DNA from 2 places in the Enterobacter sp. H2G27 genome. Region 1 is predicted to be linked to the other one. Evidence: predicted binding sites of a transcription regulator. Region 1 holds the regulator's gene; the other holds the start of a gene.
The links. The regulator CRP, encoded in region 1, controls carbon source genes, mostly activating them, when cyclic AMP is high. The targets are predictions, from matches to a motif close to ATGTGANNNNNNTCACAT.
Positions count from the first base shown of each region.

Region 1 (8,026 bases):
AGACATCCAGAAATCGCTCACCAGTTTGCCCGCATCGTTCAGGCTCATGCCCAGACCTTTGGCGTATTCCGGAACCCAGGAGATAAAGCCCAGCTGGCCCAGGATGTAGCACAGGGCGGCGATGGAGAGGAACAGTACGCCGATACCCCATTTCTCTTTCGCGACGGGTTCTGCGGTAGTTTGCGCTTTCTTGCCCAGCACCGGGAACTCGCAGCCGAAGGTCAGAATAAAGATCGCCACGTAGACCAGACCAATGCAGGCATAGACCCAGTACCACTCAATGCTGCGGGCCAGGAGAACGGCCGCGACCATTGGGAAAATCATCCCGGCCATGCTGAAGAAGGAGTCGGTAAACAGCAGACGCGCGCCGCGCTGGCGGCCTTCATACATATGGGTAATCAGGAACGTACCGATCGACATGGTGATCCCGCTGACCAGACCGAGCACGAACATGGCGGCGGAGAACAGGGCGATGCTGTGGCTTAGCATCAGACCCGCCACGGCGGCGACCATCAGTACAAAGCCGAAGCGTAACTGGGTTTTCAGCGGGACGATTTCCATCAGCCAGGCATTCAGGAAGATAGAGATCAGGATCCCCGCGTTGAGGAAGGTGAAGGTGTTACTCATGCTGGAAACGGGCAGATGGAAGTAGTCTGCGATATTCCCCATCACCATCCCGGTGACGATCACCAACGCGCCGGTCAGGGCGTAGGAGAAGAAGCTGATCCATGTGAGCTTGATGCGATTGCTGTTAGTCATGTCTGGCCTGTTCAGAAAAGAAAAGCGCCCAGGGGGCGCTGAGAGCGGGCAGATTTTAGTCGTTAAAGTGATCTATTCCTATCTTTTAAGGGCAATGAATGTGTCATTGCAGGTTTTAGTGTGATCTAAATCACATTAATTGGCGGCATAACCAATCGTTTGCGTAGTAATAATTGTTTCAACTTCGTAAAATTAGGTAAAAGGCTGGTCTCCGTTCATACTGCTCTTTAGAATCAAGCCATTCGCTTTTTATACTGCGCTTTGTTAAGGAATTCTCATGCTCAAATCAACACTGGCGGCTGTCGCAGCTGTGTTTGCTCTTTCTGCCGTTTCCCCTGCTGCGCTGGCAGCAAAAGGGGACCCTCACGTTCTGCTGACCACCTCCGCCGGGAATATTGAGCTGGAACTGAATAGCCAGAAAGCCCCTGTTTCCGTGAAAAACTTTCTCGACTATGTGAACAGCGGTTTCTACAACAACACCACTTTCCACCGCGTGATCCCAGGCTTCATGATTCAGGGGGGCGGTTTCAACGAGCAGATGCAGCAGAAACAGCCAAACCCGCCTATTAAAAACGAAGCGGACAACGGCCTGCTGAACAAGCGCGGTACCATCTCAATGGCGCGTACCGCGGACAAAGACAGCGCGACCAGCCAGTTCTTCCTCAACGTAGCGGATAACGCCTTCCTCGACCACGGTCAGCGCGACTTTGGCTATGCGGTCTTTGGTAAAATCGTGAAAGGGATGGACGTGGCTGACAAGATTTCTCAGGTGCCTACTCACGACGTCGGTCCGTATCAGAATGTCCCGTCAAAACCAGTGGTTATCCTCTCCGCCAAAGTTCTGCCGTAACTCTTCTGAGCGCGGGCTTCTCCGGCCCGCGTTATGTAGCCCTCCCTGCGAAAGCGCGTTTTGCTGCTTATACTTGTGGCAAACGGACTATTCAGGGAGGCGTTAAGTGAAAAAACTCACCGACAAGCAAAAATCCCGTCTCTGGGAACAGCAGCGTAACGTCAATTTACAGGCCAGTTGTCTCCTTGAAAAAGGTAATGGTCCCTCAGAACCCCATATTGAGACGCTGGAGCTTGGGCCTTCCGCGCCCGGGCTACCCCATCTGTGCCTTATTCATCGTCATTTGTACCGCAGTGAGATGAAGCGGGCAGGTGAGCTCCGTACCGAGGATATTTTTAAAGGTGACATTCCCTTCTGCCATTTTGAGTACATCGAAAAGATGGGGAACGAGCTGATGGCGGCGCTGGAAAGCGAAAAATATCTTGTGGGTCTTGAGAAAGCGGCGTTTGTTGACAGAGTTAGCCACTACTACTGCGAAATCAACATGCTGCATCCGTTTATGGGCGGCAACGGCATTGCCCAACGCGTTTTCTTCGAGCAGCTGGCGCTCCACGCGGGCTACTCGCTGGACTGGCGTGATATCGACCCCGAGCAGTGGGTTGCGGCTAACCGAAGTGGCGCAACGGGAGATTTAACCGCGCTAAACGCTATCTTTGCCAAAGTAGTGAGCGAAGCGCTGGAATCTGAGTAGAATAGGGCGGCATTTTTTTCGGGAGCCGCCATGATTCTGCTGATTGATAACTACGATTCCTTCACCTGGAACCTTTACCAATATTTTTGTGAACTGGGTGCAGAGGTGGTTGTCCGCCGTAACGACGAGATCGCTCTCGCCGATATCGTGACGCTGGCGCCGCAGAAAATAGTGATTTCACCCGGCCCCTGCACCCCTTCGGAATCGGGTATTTCGCTGGAGGTTATCCAGCACTATGCCGGCAAGCTGCCAATCCTGGGCGTCTGCCTGGGCCATCAGGCAATTGCCCAGGCGTTTGGTGCCACCATCGTGCGCGCCGCGAAAGTGATGCACGGTAAAACCTCTCCGGTCACCCACGCCGGCACCGGGGTGTTCACGGGGCTCAATAATCCTTTAACCGTGACGCGCTACCATTCCCTGGTCATTGACCCGTCGACGCTGCCCGACTGTTTTGAGGTGACCGCCTGGAGCGATACGCAGGAGATCATGGGGATTCGCCACCGCGAATGGGATCTCGAAGGCGTGCAGTTCCACCCGGAAAGTATCCTCAGCGAGCAGGGGCACGCGCTGCTGGCAAATTTCCTCAATCGCTGAAAATCTGTTGCCTTGCTGTGATTTTTTATGCATATTTTGTGATTATATTTTCACATTTACTGTGACATAAAATGGATGGTCATGACATGGCAACTGAACAACCAGCAATTACCCGCGCGACATTTGATGAAGTGATCCTGCCGATTTATGCACCGGCTGAATTTATCCCGGTGAAGGGAAAAGGCAGCCGCGTCTGGGATCAGCAGGGTAAAGAGTATGTGGATTTCGCGGGTGGTATTGCGGTCACGGCGCTGGGTCATTGCCATCCCGCGCTGGTGGAGGCGCTGAAAACCCAGGGCGAAACCCTGTGGCACACCAGCAACGTGTTCACCAACGAACCGGCGCTGCGCCTGGGCCGCAAGATCATTGATGCTACCTTTGCGGAACGCGTGCTGTTTATGAACTCCGGCACTGAAGCCAACGAAACTGCCTTTAAGCTGGCGCGCTACTACGCGACAACGCGCCACAGCCCGTACAAAACCAAAATCATCGCCTTCCACAACGCCTTCCACGGACGCTCTTTCTTTACCGTCTCTGTTGGCGGCCAGCCGAAGTATTCCGACGGGTTTGGCCCAAAACCGGCCGACATCGTCCACGTGCCGTTTAACGATCTGCACGCGGTGAAAGCGGTAATGGACGACCACACCTGCGCAGTTGTTGTCGAACCGATCCAGGGTGAAGGCGGCGTGACCGCGGCAACCCCGGAATTCCTGAAAGGGCTGCGCGCGCTGTGCGACGAGCATCAGGCGCTGCTGGTCTTTGATGAAGTGCAGTGCGGGATGGGGCGTACCGGCGATCTGTTCGCTTATATGCACTACGGCGTGACGCCGGATATTCTGACCAGCGCCAAAGCGCTTGGCGGTGGTTTCCCGGTGAGTGCGGTACTGACGACACAGGAGATCGCCTCTGCGTTCCACGTCGGTTCTCACGGCTCCACCTACGGCGGTAACCCGCTGGCGAGCGCCGTGGCGGGTGCCGCGTTCGACATTATCAACACGCCAGAGGTGTTGAACGGCGTTAGCGCGAAGCGCGAGCTGTTTGTGAAACACCTGAAAAAGGTTGATGAGCAGTACGACGTGTTCAGCGAGATCCGCGGGATGGGGCTGCTGATTGGCGCCGAGCTTAAGCCGCAGTACAAGGGCCGCGCTCGCGACTTTCTGCACGCCGCCGCTCGCGAAGGGGTGATGGTGCTCAACGCCGGACCGGACGTCATGCGCTTTGCGCCGTCGCTGGTGGTGGAGGATAAGGACATTGAAGACGGGTTAACCCGGTTTGCCGCGGCGGTTGCGAAGATCGTTAAAGGCTAATATTCGGTTCGTTTCAACCGGCGCGTTAACCAAATGCCGTGATGCGGACGCTGACGCCATGCCACCGACGAAATGGTGTGCATGGTGTTCAGATGCCCCAGAACGCGCTGCAAGTGCTGCTCCAGGGTGCTCATTGGCCCGTGGGTCAACGTCTCCGGCGCTTCCAGAATGTTTGAGTCTCCCGACTCGCCCGGCGCGTCATACTCCAGACGCTGCTGACACCTCTGCAACGCAATTTCACATGACTGCAGATAGCGCTGCGCCAGGTCCGGCGTCAGCATCGTGTGCTCGCGCGCCAGCGTGGTCATGGCGTTAATGTGCTCGACGATAAACTGGCTGTGCGTCACCCAGAGCTTCATATCGGCCAGATAGTGCGAATTAAAGCCCGGCTCCTGCATCGCCTGGTTAAGCGAGTTGAACAGGGCGTTGTGCGCCTGGTTGACCTTCATGCGCTGATAGGCCAGCGGGGACGGCTGCGGGTCGTCGCTCAGGATCAGGCGAATGGCCTGCTGGTCGGCCTCCAGCGCGTCGTGGGCGTTCTGTCTCAGCAGCCCGCTCTGCCATTGCGGCCAGAGCCAGACCATGCCGCCAAAGGCAATCAGGCAGCCGATCAGAGTATCAATCAGCCTGGCGACAATAAACTGTTCGCCATTGAGCGTAAGCAGCTGCAGGGTATATACCGCCGTCACCGTAAAGCCCACCATCGCCCAGCCGTAGTTTTTGCGGATAATTAGATAGCTCACCAGCGTGATCGCCAGCATCCCTGCAAGGGTATAGCCTTCCGGCACGTGGAAGTGCAGCGTCACGCCCGCAATGATCAGTCCGGCCATGGTGCCGCCCGCCCGGTGCAGAATACGCACCCGCGTGGCACCGTAGCCGTTCTGAGTGACAAACAGCACGGTCATTAAGATCCAGTAGGGCTTCGGCAGATGCAGCGCCATGCCCATCAGGCTGGCGGTACTGAGCATCACGCTAATCCTTGCGGCGTTGCGCAGGGCGGAAGATTTAAAAGAAAGATAGCTTTTGAGCGCGGGCAATAACGGCAGCCGTTTTTGCTTATCCGCCATCAGGTCGCGGGGATAAAGCGGACGCTGGGTGCGCAATACCCGGGCGATGCGGCTGAAGTGCCAGGCGGCAAACTGTCCGACCGGGTTATCCGGATGCTGGCGGGCGATTTTCTCCAGCGCGCCGAGCTGTTTATCCATGTTAAAGCGCGTGGGGTAGCGGTGATAGAGAATATCATCGGCCAGCACCCGCAGGCGTGCGGAGACGGTCTGCGCGTTCCAGCGGATCACCGCTTCGGCATGGCTGCGCTCGACCAGCTTTTGTACCTCCTGCGGGTGGTGCAGGCTCACGGAGATATGTTCCTGTAGATCCAGCCCGACCTGGAAGGTGCGCAGCAGGCGTTTGTACTCGTGGTTCTTGTTGGCGGCGAGCATGTGTAGCTGCTGATAGCACTGGCTTATGAGATCCACCACCTTCTGCTGGCGCGTCAGCAGCGGCGGTAAGGATTTTTCCGGATCGGTATGCTGGGTGAGCAGGGTGTATTTGGCCTCGCAGTAATCCGCAAGCTGCACATAGAGCAGGCTCAGGGATTCGCGCAGCGGCTGTTCCCGCCACAGCCAGAACCAAAACCAGTTAAACAGCCCGTACCACAGCGTCCCCAGAGCGTAGATCAGCAGCGGCTCCCACACCGGCATATTCCCGGCGAGACTTAGCGTGAAAATGGCCGCAATCAGCGACGCGGGAAGCAGGCGGGCGTGCAGCGAACTGATTTCCGCCGTGACGCCGAGGGTCATCGCCAGCACGGTCAGGATCAGCGGCAGCGGGATATCACGAGCCAGTAAAAGCTGTACGGCGAGGCTACAGCCCGCAAACAGGCAGCCGCCAACGATCAGGCGTTTGAAAAAGCGCTTATGCGGCGTGTCCAGACCGGCGATGTTGCAGCAGGCGGGCACGAGGGAAAACAGCAGGCCTTGTTGAAGATGTCCGAGGATCAGGCCTATGGCCACAGGAAGACACAACACCAGCGTTTGTCGCAGTGCGTAGTTAACTTCCGGGTGATAGATCAGCCTGCGCCACATGGGGAATAGAGACAAAAACGGCGTGACACCTTGCGATGGCACGCCGTTTAAGCGGAATTAACGCGTTCCGTAGACCACGATGGTTTTACCGTGGGCGGAGATCAGGTTTTGATCTTCCAGCATTTTCAGGATACGGCCTACTGTTTCACGGGAGCAACCGACGATCTGACCAATTTCCTGACGGGTAATTTTAATTTGCATGCCGTCCGGGTGGGTCATGGCGTCTGGCTGTTTCGCCAGGTTCAGCAGGGTCTGCGCGATACGACCGGTAACGTCCAGGAAGGCGAGGTTACCCACTTTCTCTGAGGTGACCTGCAGACGGCGTGCCATCTGGGAAGAAAGACGCATCAGAATGTCAGGATTAACCTGAATCAGCTGACGGAACTTCTTGTAAGAAATTTCAGCCACTTCACATGCTGTCTTTGCACGAACCCAGGCGCTACGTTCCTGGCCCTCTTCAAACAGGCCCAGTTCACCGATGAAATCGCCCTGGTTCAGATAAGAAAGGATCATCTCTTTCCCTTCTTCATCTTTGATCAGCACTGCCACCGAGCCTTTAACGATGTAATACAACGTTTCCGCTTTTTCACCCTGGTGAATCAGCGTGCTCTTTGATGGGTACTTATGAATGTGGCAATGAGACAAGAACCATTCGAGAGTCGGGTCTGTTTGCGGTTTGCCAAGCACCATGCGCTGTTATCCTCTGTTATAAGCTGTCACCAGAGTCATCAGATGCATCCGGACTCTGGGGTTGCAATCGAATTCTTACCCATACCCTGGGAAGTCGGCTACCGTAACGTTTCGCAGCCAGTAAAGTTTGATGTCCTCTGCATACATGTGTAACGTCAATGTATTACTGTAGCATCCAGAGTGTTTTAGCATAGCTTTCGCCGCGTGTCTCCTGGTGTCTCGCTTCAGCATGATGCAGGTCGCCTTCCATTGCGAGAAATGTAACGCACGCGTAATCTGTCACCAAAAATGCAACGTTGGAGTTTAAGAATATGCAAGCGCGCGTGAAATGGGTTGAAGGTTTAACGTTCCTGGGCGAGTCCGCGTCAGGGCACCAGATTTTAATGGACGGTAACTCCGGCGATAAAGCGCCAAGCCCAATGGAAATGGTGCTGATGGCGGCAGGCGGATGCAGCGCCATTGACGTGGTGTCGATTCTGCAAAAAGGTCGTCATGACGTGACGGATTGTGAGGTTAAACTCACCTCAGAACGTCGTGAAGAGGCACCACGTCTGTTCACCCATATTAACCTGCACTTTGTGGTCACCGGTAAAGAACTGAAAGACGCGGCGGTTTCACGTGCGGTGGACCTGTCTGCGGAGAAGTACTGCTCTGTGGCGTTAATGCTGGAGAAAGCGGTAAAAATCACGCATTCGTATGAAGTGATCGAGGCGTGATCCATGGGGCATCGTGCGTGTTGATGCCCTCACCCTAACCCTCTCCCACAGGGAGAGGGAACATGCTCATGCGATCTGTTTCCCTTCCATCAACCGCTCCACCAGCGGCGTCATGATGAGCTCCATCGCCAGCCCCATTTTTCCGCCCGGTACGACCAATGTATTCATGTGAGAAATAAACGAGCCCTGCAGCATCGCCAGCAGCCAGGGGTAATCAATACCTTCAAGATTGCGGAAATGAATAACCACAAAGCTCTCATCCAGGGATGGGATACTTTTGGCGGCAAACGGGTTGGAGGTATCCACCGTCGGCACGCGCTGGAAGTTGATATGGG
Region 1 is NZ_JBSVSI010000001.1:3,902,963-3,910,988, reverse strand. It holds gene tsgA (MFS transporter TsgA) at 1-759, opposite strand, end outside; gene ppiA (peptidylprolyl isomerase A) at 1,037-1,609, shown strand; gene ACW9E7_RS18695 (putative adenosine monophosphate-protein transferase Fic) at 1,716-2,300, shown strand; gene pabA (aminodeoxychorismate synthase component 2) at 2,331-2,894, shown strand; gene argD (bifunctional acetylornithine/succinyldiaminopimelate transaminase) at 2,981-4,201, shown strand; gene ACW9E7_RS18680 (YccS/YhfK family putative transporter) at 4,198-6,285, opposite strand; gene crp (cAMP-activated global transcriptional regulator CRP) at 6,343-6,975, opposite strand; gene ACW9E7_RS18670 (OsmC family protein) at 7,287-7,691, shown strand; gene ACW9E7_RS18665 (phosphoribulokinase) at 7,758-8,026, opposite strand, start outside.

Region 2 (8,026 bases), 410 kb from region 1:
TGATCGTCGAACTGAATGGTTGGCTGCTCGTAAGTTTCCTGAGCGGATACCGGCGCTGCATCAGCCTTCATCATACGAACCATCGGGCTTGGCTGGTAGTTAGAGACGTGGTAACGCACGCTATAAACCGGGCCGAGCTTGCTCTTAAAGCCAGAAGCCAGCTGTTCCGCCTGGTGAATGGCATCATCAATAGCCGCTTTACGCGCTTCGTCTTTATATTTTTCCGGTTGCGCAACGCCCAGCGACACGGAACGAATTTCGTTCAGACCTGCCTTTAACGCACCGTCCAGCAGCGAGTTAAGCTTATCCAGCTGACGCACGGTCACTTCGACGGTACGCACGGCGCGGTAGCCCTTCAGGATGCTTTTGCCATTCTGATAGTCATAATCGGGTTGAGTACGCAGGTTCGCAGAGTTGATATCTTTTTTACCGACACCGTTCTGCTCGAGGAAAGAGAGATATTGCGCAACGCGATCGTCAGCCTGCTTCTTAGCCGTCGCCGCATCTTTCGCCGCCACATTCACCTCAATTGCCAGGGTTGCAACATCGGGTACCGCGTCCACGCTTGCGGTGCCTGAAGTGACGATGTGCGGGCCATCCGGCAGTTCACTTGCCTGCACCGACACCGCACCGAAACTTACTAATGCCGCCAGGGCCATCACTTTAAACTTCACTGTCATTCCTCCATGTTGCGAAGAGTGCCCATTAACAGGGCGCATGCCAGCAAGCTTAGCGGGTCTTGTTCAGTTGTCCATAAGACAAGGATTAGTTGAACAATTCCTGGACATGATGAATCCCCTCTTTCGCCAGTTGGAAAGCGATAAACCACATCACCAGGCCGACCAGGGTATTAATGATGCGCTGGGCTTTGGCCGTACGCAGGCGGGGCGCCAGCCATGCCGCCAGAATGGCGAGACCGAAGAACCACAGGAAAGAGGCGCTGATCGTACCGAGCGCAAACCAGCGCTTTGGCTCAACGTCCAGCTGTCCGCCCAGGCTGCCCAGCACCACAAAGGTGTCGAGATAGACATGAGGGTTTAGCCAGGTGACCGCCAGCATGGTGACGATAATCTTCCAGCGGCCCTGCTTCATGACCTCCGCGCTCGCCAGCTCGAGGTTGCTGCTCATCGCCGTTTTCAGGGCGCCGAATCCGTACCAGAGCAGAAACGCCACGCCGCCCCAGGTAACCAGCGCCAGCAGCCACGGAGACTGCATCAGAAGCGCGCTACCGCCAAAAATCCCGGCGCAGATCAGCAGTAAATCACTTACCGCGCACAGCAGGGCAATCATCAGATGGTACTGACGGCGGATGCCCTGATTCATCACGAATGCATTTTGCGGGCCGAGCGGAAGGATCATGGCCGCACCTAAGGCAAGCCCTTGAAAATAATAAGATAGCATGACGATTTTCTCGCAGTGTTGTTCTGGAGGCTGACTATACTGCGCGAATCACATTAGAGGAAATGGATAATATTAATTGGGTATTAGCGGAGCTTATGAAAGCAAAGCCCGGTGGCGCGAGCACTTACCGGGCCTACGGGTGACGTTATTCTGCTTCTTTAACTTTTTTGACGTTTACGTCCATCTGCGGGTACGGGAAGCTGATGCCGTTGGCATCGAAGTCGCGCTTAATGCGTTCCAGCACGTCCCAGTACACGTTTTGCAGATCGCTGCTTTTGCTCCAGATGCGCACCACAAAGTTAATGGAGGAAGCACCCAGTTCGTTCAGGCGAACCGTCTGCTCTTTGTCTTTCAGAATGCGATCGTCTGAAGCAATGATATTAGTAATCAGCGACTTCACCTGATCGATATCGGAGTCATACGCCACGCTGATAATCAGTTCGTTACGACGCACCGGTTCACGGGAGAAGTTAATAATGTTGCCTGCAATGATTTTCCCGTTCGGCACGACCACAATGCGGCCATCAACGGTACGCATAGTGGTTGAGAAAATCTGCACCTGCAGCACGGTTCCGGCAATGCCGCCCAGGTCAACGTATTCGCCGGAGCGGAACGGACGGAAGGTGACCAGCAGCACGCCTGCCGCCAGGTTTGAAAGCGAGCCCTGCAGCGCCAGACCAATGGCCAGACCGGCGGCACCGAGAACGGCGATGACGGAGGCGGTCTGCACGCCCACACGGCCCAGCGCCGCAATCAGCGTAAAGGCGATAACGCCGTAGCGCACCAGTGCGGAGAGGAAGTCAGCCACCGTGGCGTCAATGTGACGGGCCAGCATCACGCGGTTGACCGCGTTCGATACGATACGCGCCACGATCATCCCGACGATGATGATGGCAATCGCCGCGACGATGTTCACGGCATAGCTCAGCAATAGCGCCTGGTTGCGTACCAGCCAGTTACCGGCGTTATTGATGCTGTCTACAACATCGAGTTGTTCCATTTATTCTTCCTTTTGTTAAACCAAAACACAAAATCCATCCCCCATGGAGACAGGCAGGTTCGTAAAGGGTAAACAAAAAGCGCCGGGTTTGCCAAACAGATCACAAAAACAGGTCTGGCAGGGTATTGAAAAAGCATAAAAAAAGGCCCGCATTTGCGGGCCTTCTGATGCTGTTAGCTGCTCAAATTACAGAACGTCGATCGCGTTCAGTTCTTTGAAAGCCTGCTCCAGACGGGTCACCATGGACGTCTGAGCAGCGCGCAGCCATACGCGTGGATCGTAGTATTTCTTGTTCGGCTGGTCTTCGCCTTTCGGGTTGCCCAGCTGGCCCTGCAGGTAAGCTTCGTTCGCTTTGTAGTACTGCAGGATACCGTCCCAGGTTGCCCACTGGGTATCGGTATCGATGTTCATTTTCACAACGCCGTAGCTTACGGAGTCTTTGATTTCCTGAGCAGAAGAACCGGAACCGCCGTGGAAGACGAAGTTCAGGCTGTTGTGCGGCAGGTTGTGTTTCTTAGACACGTATTCCTGAGAATCACGCAGGATGGTCGGGGTCAGAACCACGTTACCTGGTTTGTAAACGCCGTGTACGTTACCGAAGGACGCTGCAATAGTGAAGCGTGGGCTGATTTTGCTCAGCTCGGTGTAAGCGTAATCAACGTCTTCTGGCTGGGTGTACAGGGCAGAAGCGTCCATGTGGCTGTTGTCCACGCCGTCTTCTTCACCACCGGTGCAGCCCAGTTCGATTTCCAGGGTCATGTCCATTTTGGCCATGCGCGCCAGGTACTTAGAGCAGATTTCGATGTTTTCGTGCAGTGACTCTTCAGACAGGTCGATCATGTGAGAAGAGAACAGTGGCTTACCGGTTGCCGCGAAGTGTTTTTCACCCGCGTCCAGCAGACCGTCGATCCACGGCAGCAGTTTCTTCGCGCAGTGGTCAGTGTGCAGGATAACTGGAACACCATAGTGTTCAGCCATCTGGTGAACGTGGTGCGCACCAGAGATAGCGCCCAGGATTGCAGCACCCTGAGGAATGTCAGTTTTCACGCCTTTACCTGCGATGAACGCAGCGCCGCCGTTAGAGAACTGAACGATAACTGGAGCTTTAACTTTAGCAGCAGTTTCCAGTACGGCGTTGATGGAGTCAGTACCCACGCAGTTAACTGCTGGCAGAGCGAAGTTGTTTTCTTTAGCTACCTGGAACACTTTCTGTACGTCATCACCAGTGATAACGCCAGGTTTTACGAAATCAAAAATTTTAGACATGTTGCTTAGTCCTGTATCTTCGGCCGTTAGAAAAGGTGCGAGCTCTTTAAAGCGCGCTGAAAATTGGGCAGGTTTCCCTGCCCTTGAATGGCTTACTTCTTAGCGCGCTCTTCGAGCATTGCTACTGCTGGCAGTACTTTGCCTTCCACGAATTCGAGGAATGCACCGCCACCAGTGGAGATGTAGGAGATCTTGTCAGCGATACCGAACAGGTCGATTGCTGCCAGGGTGTCACCACCGCCTGCGATAGAGAACGCTTCGCTGTCTGCGATAGCGTTAGCAACGATTTCAGTACCTTTGCGGAAGTTCGGGAATTCGAACACGCCAACAGGACCGTTCCACAGGATAGTTTTTGCGTTTTTGAGGATTTCAGCCAGTTTCTGTGCAGAAACGTCGCCCAGGTCCAGAATCTGCTCTTCGTCTTTGATGTCGTTTACAGATTTCAGGGTCGCGGTTGCGGTTTCGGAGAACTCGGTCGCGACGCGAACGTCAGTTGGAACCGGGATATCACAGGTACCCAGCAGGCGTTTGGCTTCGTCAACCAGGTCTGCTTCGTACAGGGATTTACCGACGTTGTGGCCCTGAGCGGCAACAAAGGTATTCGCGATACCACCGCCAACGATCAGCTGGTCAGCGATTTTAGACAGGGAATCCAGAACGGTCAGTTTGGTAGAAACTTTAGAACCACCAACGATAGCCACCATCGGACGAGCTGGTTCTTTCAGTGCTTTACCCAGCGCTTCCAGTTCGTCAGCCAGCAGAGGACCGGCACACGCTACGTCTGCGAATTTACCGATACCGTGGGTTGACGCCTGTGCACGGTGAGCAGTACCGAAGGCATCCATCACGAATACGTCGCACAGTGCAGCGTATTTTTTGGACAGGGTTTCGTCGTCTTTCTTCTCGCCTTTGTTGAAGCGAACGTTTTCCAGAACAACCAGTTCACCGGCAGCCACTTCAACGCCGTCCAGGTAATCTTTTACCAGGCGAACCGGGTTGGACAGTTTGTCTTTCAGGTAATTAACCACTGGCAGCAGAGAGAACTCTTCGTTGTACTCGCCTTCAGTTGGACGACCCAGGTGGGAGGTGACCATCACTTTCGCGCCCTGCTTCAGAGCCAGTTCGATGGTTGGCAGAGATGCACGGATACGCGCGTCGCTGGTCACTTTGCCATCTTTAACCGGTACGTTCAGATCGGCACGGATGAAAACGCGTTTACCAGCCAGATCCAGATCGGTCATCTTAATTACAGACATGGTGAATCCTCTCGTTGATTCTTAAAGTTTTGCAGACGCACGATGCGTCTTACCTGAAACCTTGAGCGGCCATTGCTAACGTGGTGTCGAGCATTCGGTTAGCAAAGCCCCATTCGTTATCACACCAGACCAGCGTCTTGATAAGGTGTGCCCCACTGACTCTCGTTTGCGTACCATCGACGATGGCGCTGTGCGGGTCGTGGTTAAAATCTACTGAGACCAACGGTAATTCCGTATAGTCAACTATACCATGAAATGCCCCCTGTGCCGCTTTTTGCAGCAACAGGTTGACTTCACAGGCTTTTACCGGTTTTTTCACCGTCACGCTAAGGTCAATTGCAGTGACGTTAATCGTCGGGACACGCACGGCAATCGCTTCAAACCGGTCATTAAACTGCGGAAAAATACGGGTGATCCCTGCCGCCAGTTTCGTATCCACCGGAATGATTGACTGGCTCGCCGCGCGAGTGCGTCGTAAATCCGGATGGTAGGCGTCGATAACCTGCTGATCGTGCATGGCGGAATGAATCGTGGTCACGGTGCCGGATTCAATGCCATACGCATCGTCTAACAGTTTGATGACCGGAATAATGCAGTTGGTGGTACAGGAGGCGTTGGAAACAATGCGGTGTTCGGCCTGCAGCTCATGCTGGTTGACGCCAAACACGACTGTCGCGTCGAGGTCATTACTGCCGGGATGAGAAAACAGGACTTTTTTCGCGCCTGCAGCCAGATGCGCTTCGCCGTGTTCGCGGTTGCCATAAACACCGGTACAGTCAAGCACGACATCCACACCCAGTTCACGCCAGGGTAGCCCGGAAATGCTGTTCTCATGCAGAACACGAATAGCGTCATCACCCACAAAGAGCTGATCTCTTTCCTGGCGCACATCCCAGGCGAAACGTCCGTGGCTGGTGTCATACTTCAATAAATGCGCCATGCCCGCAGCATCCGCCAGTTCATTGATTGCCACCACGGTTATTTCCGCCCGACGTCCGGATTCATACAAAGCACGAACCACGTTACGCCCGATGCGACCGAAGCCATTAATCGCTACGCGTACGGTCATAGATCTCCTGCAAAGCAATCCCTGAGTTTGAGGTGGCTGAAAGAGTAATCCAGCTACGCCCGAAGGGGAATCCTTGCTGTCACAAACTGCGATTGATTGGTCAATTGTCGAACATTTAATCGACTGAAACGCTTCAGCAAGAATAAGCGAATCGGGGAATAAAAGGAATGTCTGTCCAGATGAATAAGCGAGCTATATGACTTGCGTCACATTTTAGGTGGAATAATGACGCAAAAAAAGCCGGGTGGCGCGCTAGCGCTTACCCGGCCTACTTTCGAGCCATTTGTAGACCCGGTAAGCGTAGCGCCACCGGGCAAAACGGCGATTACAGCAGTTCTTTCGCTTTCGCGACAACGTTCTCAACGGTGAAGCCGAACTCTTCGAACAGCTGCTCTGCCGGAGCAGACTCACCGAAGGTGGTCATACCGACGATGGCACCGTTCAGGCCCACGTATTTGAACCAGTAGTCAGCGATACCCGCTTCCACTGCCACACGCGCGGAAACCGCTTTAGGCAGAACGGATTCACGGTAAGCGGCATCCTGCTTGTCAAACGCATCGGTAGACGGCATGGAGACCACGCGCGCCTTCACGCCTTCGGCAGTCAGTTTTTCCCATGCGGCAACAGCCAGCTCAACTTCAGAACCGGTAGCGATGAAGATCAGCTCAGGCTGGCCCGCGCAATCTTTCAGCACGTAACCACCGCGAGCGATGTTCGCCAGCTGCTCAGGGGTACGCTCCTGCTGCGCCAGGTTCTGACGGGAGAGGATCAGCGCGGTTGGACCGTCCTGACGCTCAACGCCGTATTTCCACGCCACCGCGGATTCAACCTGGTCACATGGACGCCATGTGCTCATGTTCGGGGTCACGCGCAGGGAAGCCACCTGCTCTACCGGCTGGTGAGTTGGGCCGTCTTCGCCCAGACCGATGGAGTCGTGGGTGTAGACCATCACCTGACGCTGTTTCATCAGCGCCGCCATACGCACGGCGTTACGGGCATATTCAACGAACATCAGGAAGGTAGAGGTGTACGGCAGGAAACCACCGTGCAGGGAGATACCGTTGGCAATCGCGGTCATACCGAATTCACGTACACCGTAATGGATGTAGTTACCGGCAGTATCTTCGTTGATTGGCTTAGAACCAGACCACAGGGTCAGGTTAGATGGCGCCAGGTCAGCGGAGCCGCCCAGGAATTCTGGCAGCCATGGGCCAAACGCTTCAATCGCATTCTGAGACGCTTTACGGCTCGCGATTTTAGACGGGTTCGCCTGCAGCTTAGCGATAAATTCGTTCGCTTTCGCGTCGAAGTCAGACGGCATGTCACCTTTCATACGACGGGTGAATTCAGCCGCTTCCTGCGGGAAGGCTTTCGCGTAAGCAGCGAACTTCTCGTTCCAGGCCGCTTCTTTCGCCTGGCCTACTTCTTTTGCATCCCACTGAGCGTAAATCTCTGATGGGATTTCGAATGCAGGGTGTTTCCAGCCCAGCGCTTCGCGGGTCAGTGCGATTTCTGCATCGCCCAGCGGCGCGCCGTGGGAGTCGTGCGTACCCGCTTTGTTCGGTGAACCGAAGCCGATGATGGTTTTGCACATCAGCAGGGACGGTTTGTCCGTCACAGCGCGCGCTTCTTCCACTGCACGTTTAATCGAGTCAGCATCGTGGCCATCAACGCCACGCACAACGTGCCAGCCGTAGGCTTCGAAACGTGCTGCGGTGTCGTCGGTGAACCAGCCTTCAACGTGACCGTCGATGGAGATACCGTTGTCGTCATAGAACGCAACCAGTTTACCCAGCTTCAGGGTACCTGCCAGGGAGCACACTTCATGAGAAATGCCTTCCATCATGCAGCCGTCGCCCATGAAAGCGTAGGTGAAGTGGTCAACGATGTCGTGACCAGGACGGTTGAACTGCGCCGCCAGGGTCTTCTCAGCAATCGCCATACCCACAGCGTTAGCAATACCCTGACCCAGCGGACCGGTGGTGGTTTCTACGCCAGCGGTGTAGCCCACTTCCGGGTGACCTGGAGTTTTGG
Region 2 is NZ_JBSVSI010000001.1:3,493,733-3,501,758, forward strand. It holds gene ACW9E7_RS16490 (oxidative stress defense protein) at 1-674, opposite strand, end outside; gene argO (arginine exporter ArgO) at 766-1,401, opposite strand; gene ACW9E7_RS16500 (small-conductance mechanosensitive channel MscS) at 1,547-2,401, opposite strand; gene fbaA (class II fructose-bisphosphate aldolase) at 2,588-3,667, opposite strand; gene pgk (phosphoglycerate kinase) at 3,760-4,923, opposite strand; gene epd (erythrose-4-phosphate dehydrogenase) at 4,973-5,992, opposite strand; gene tkt (transketolase) at 6,318-8,026, opposite strand, start outside.
Region 2: the regulator CRP is predicted to act here: its motif matches at 6,187-6,204, upstream of epd (erythrose-4-phosphate dehydrogenase).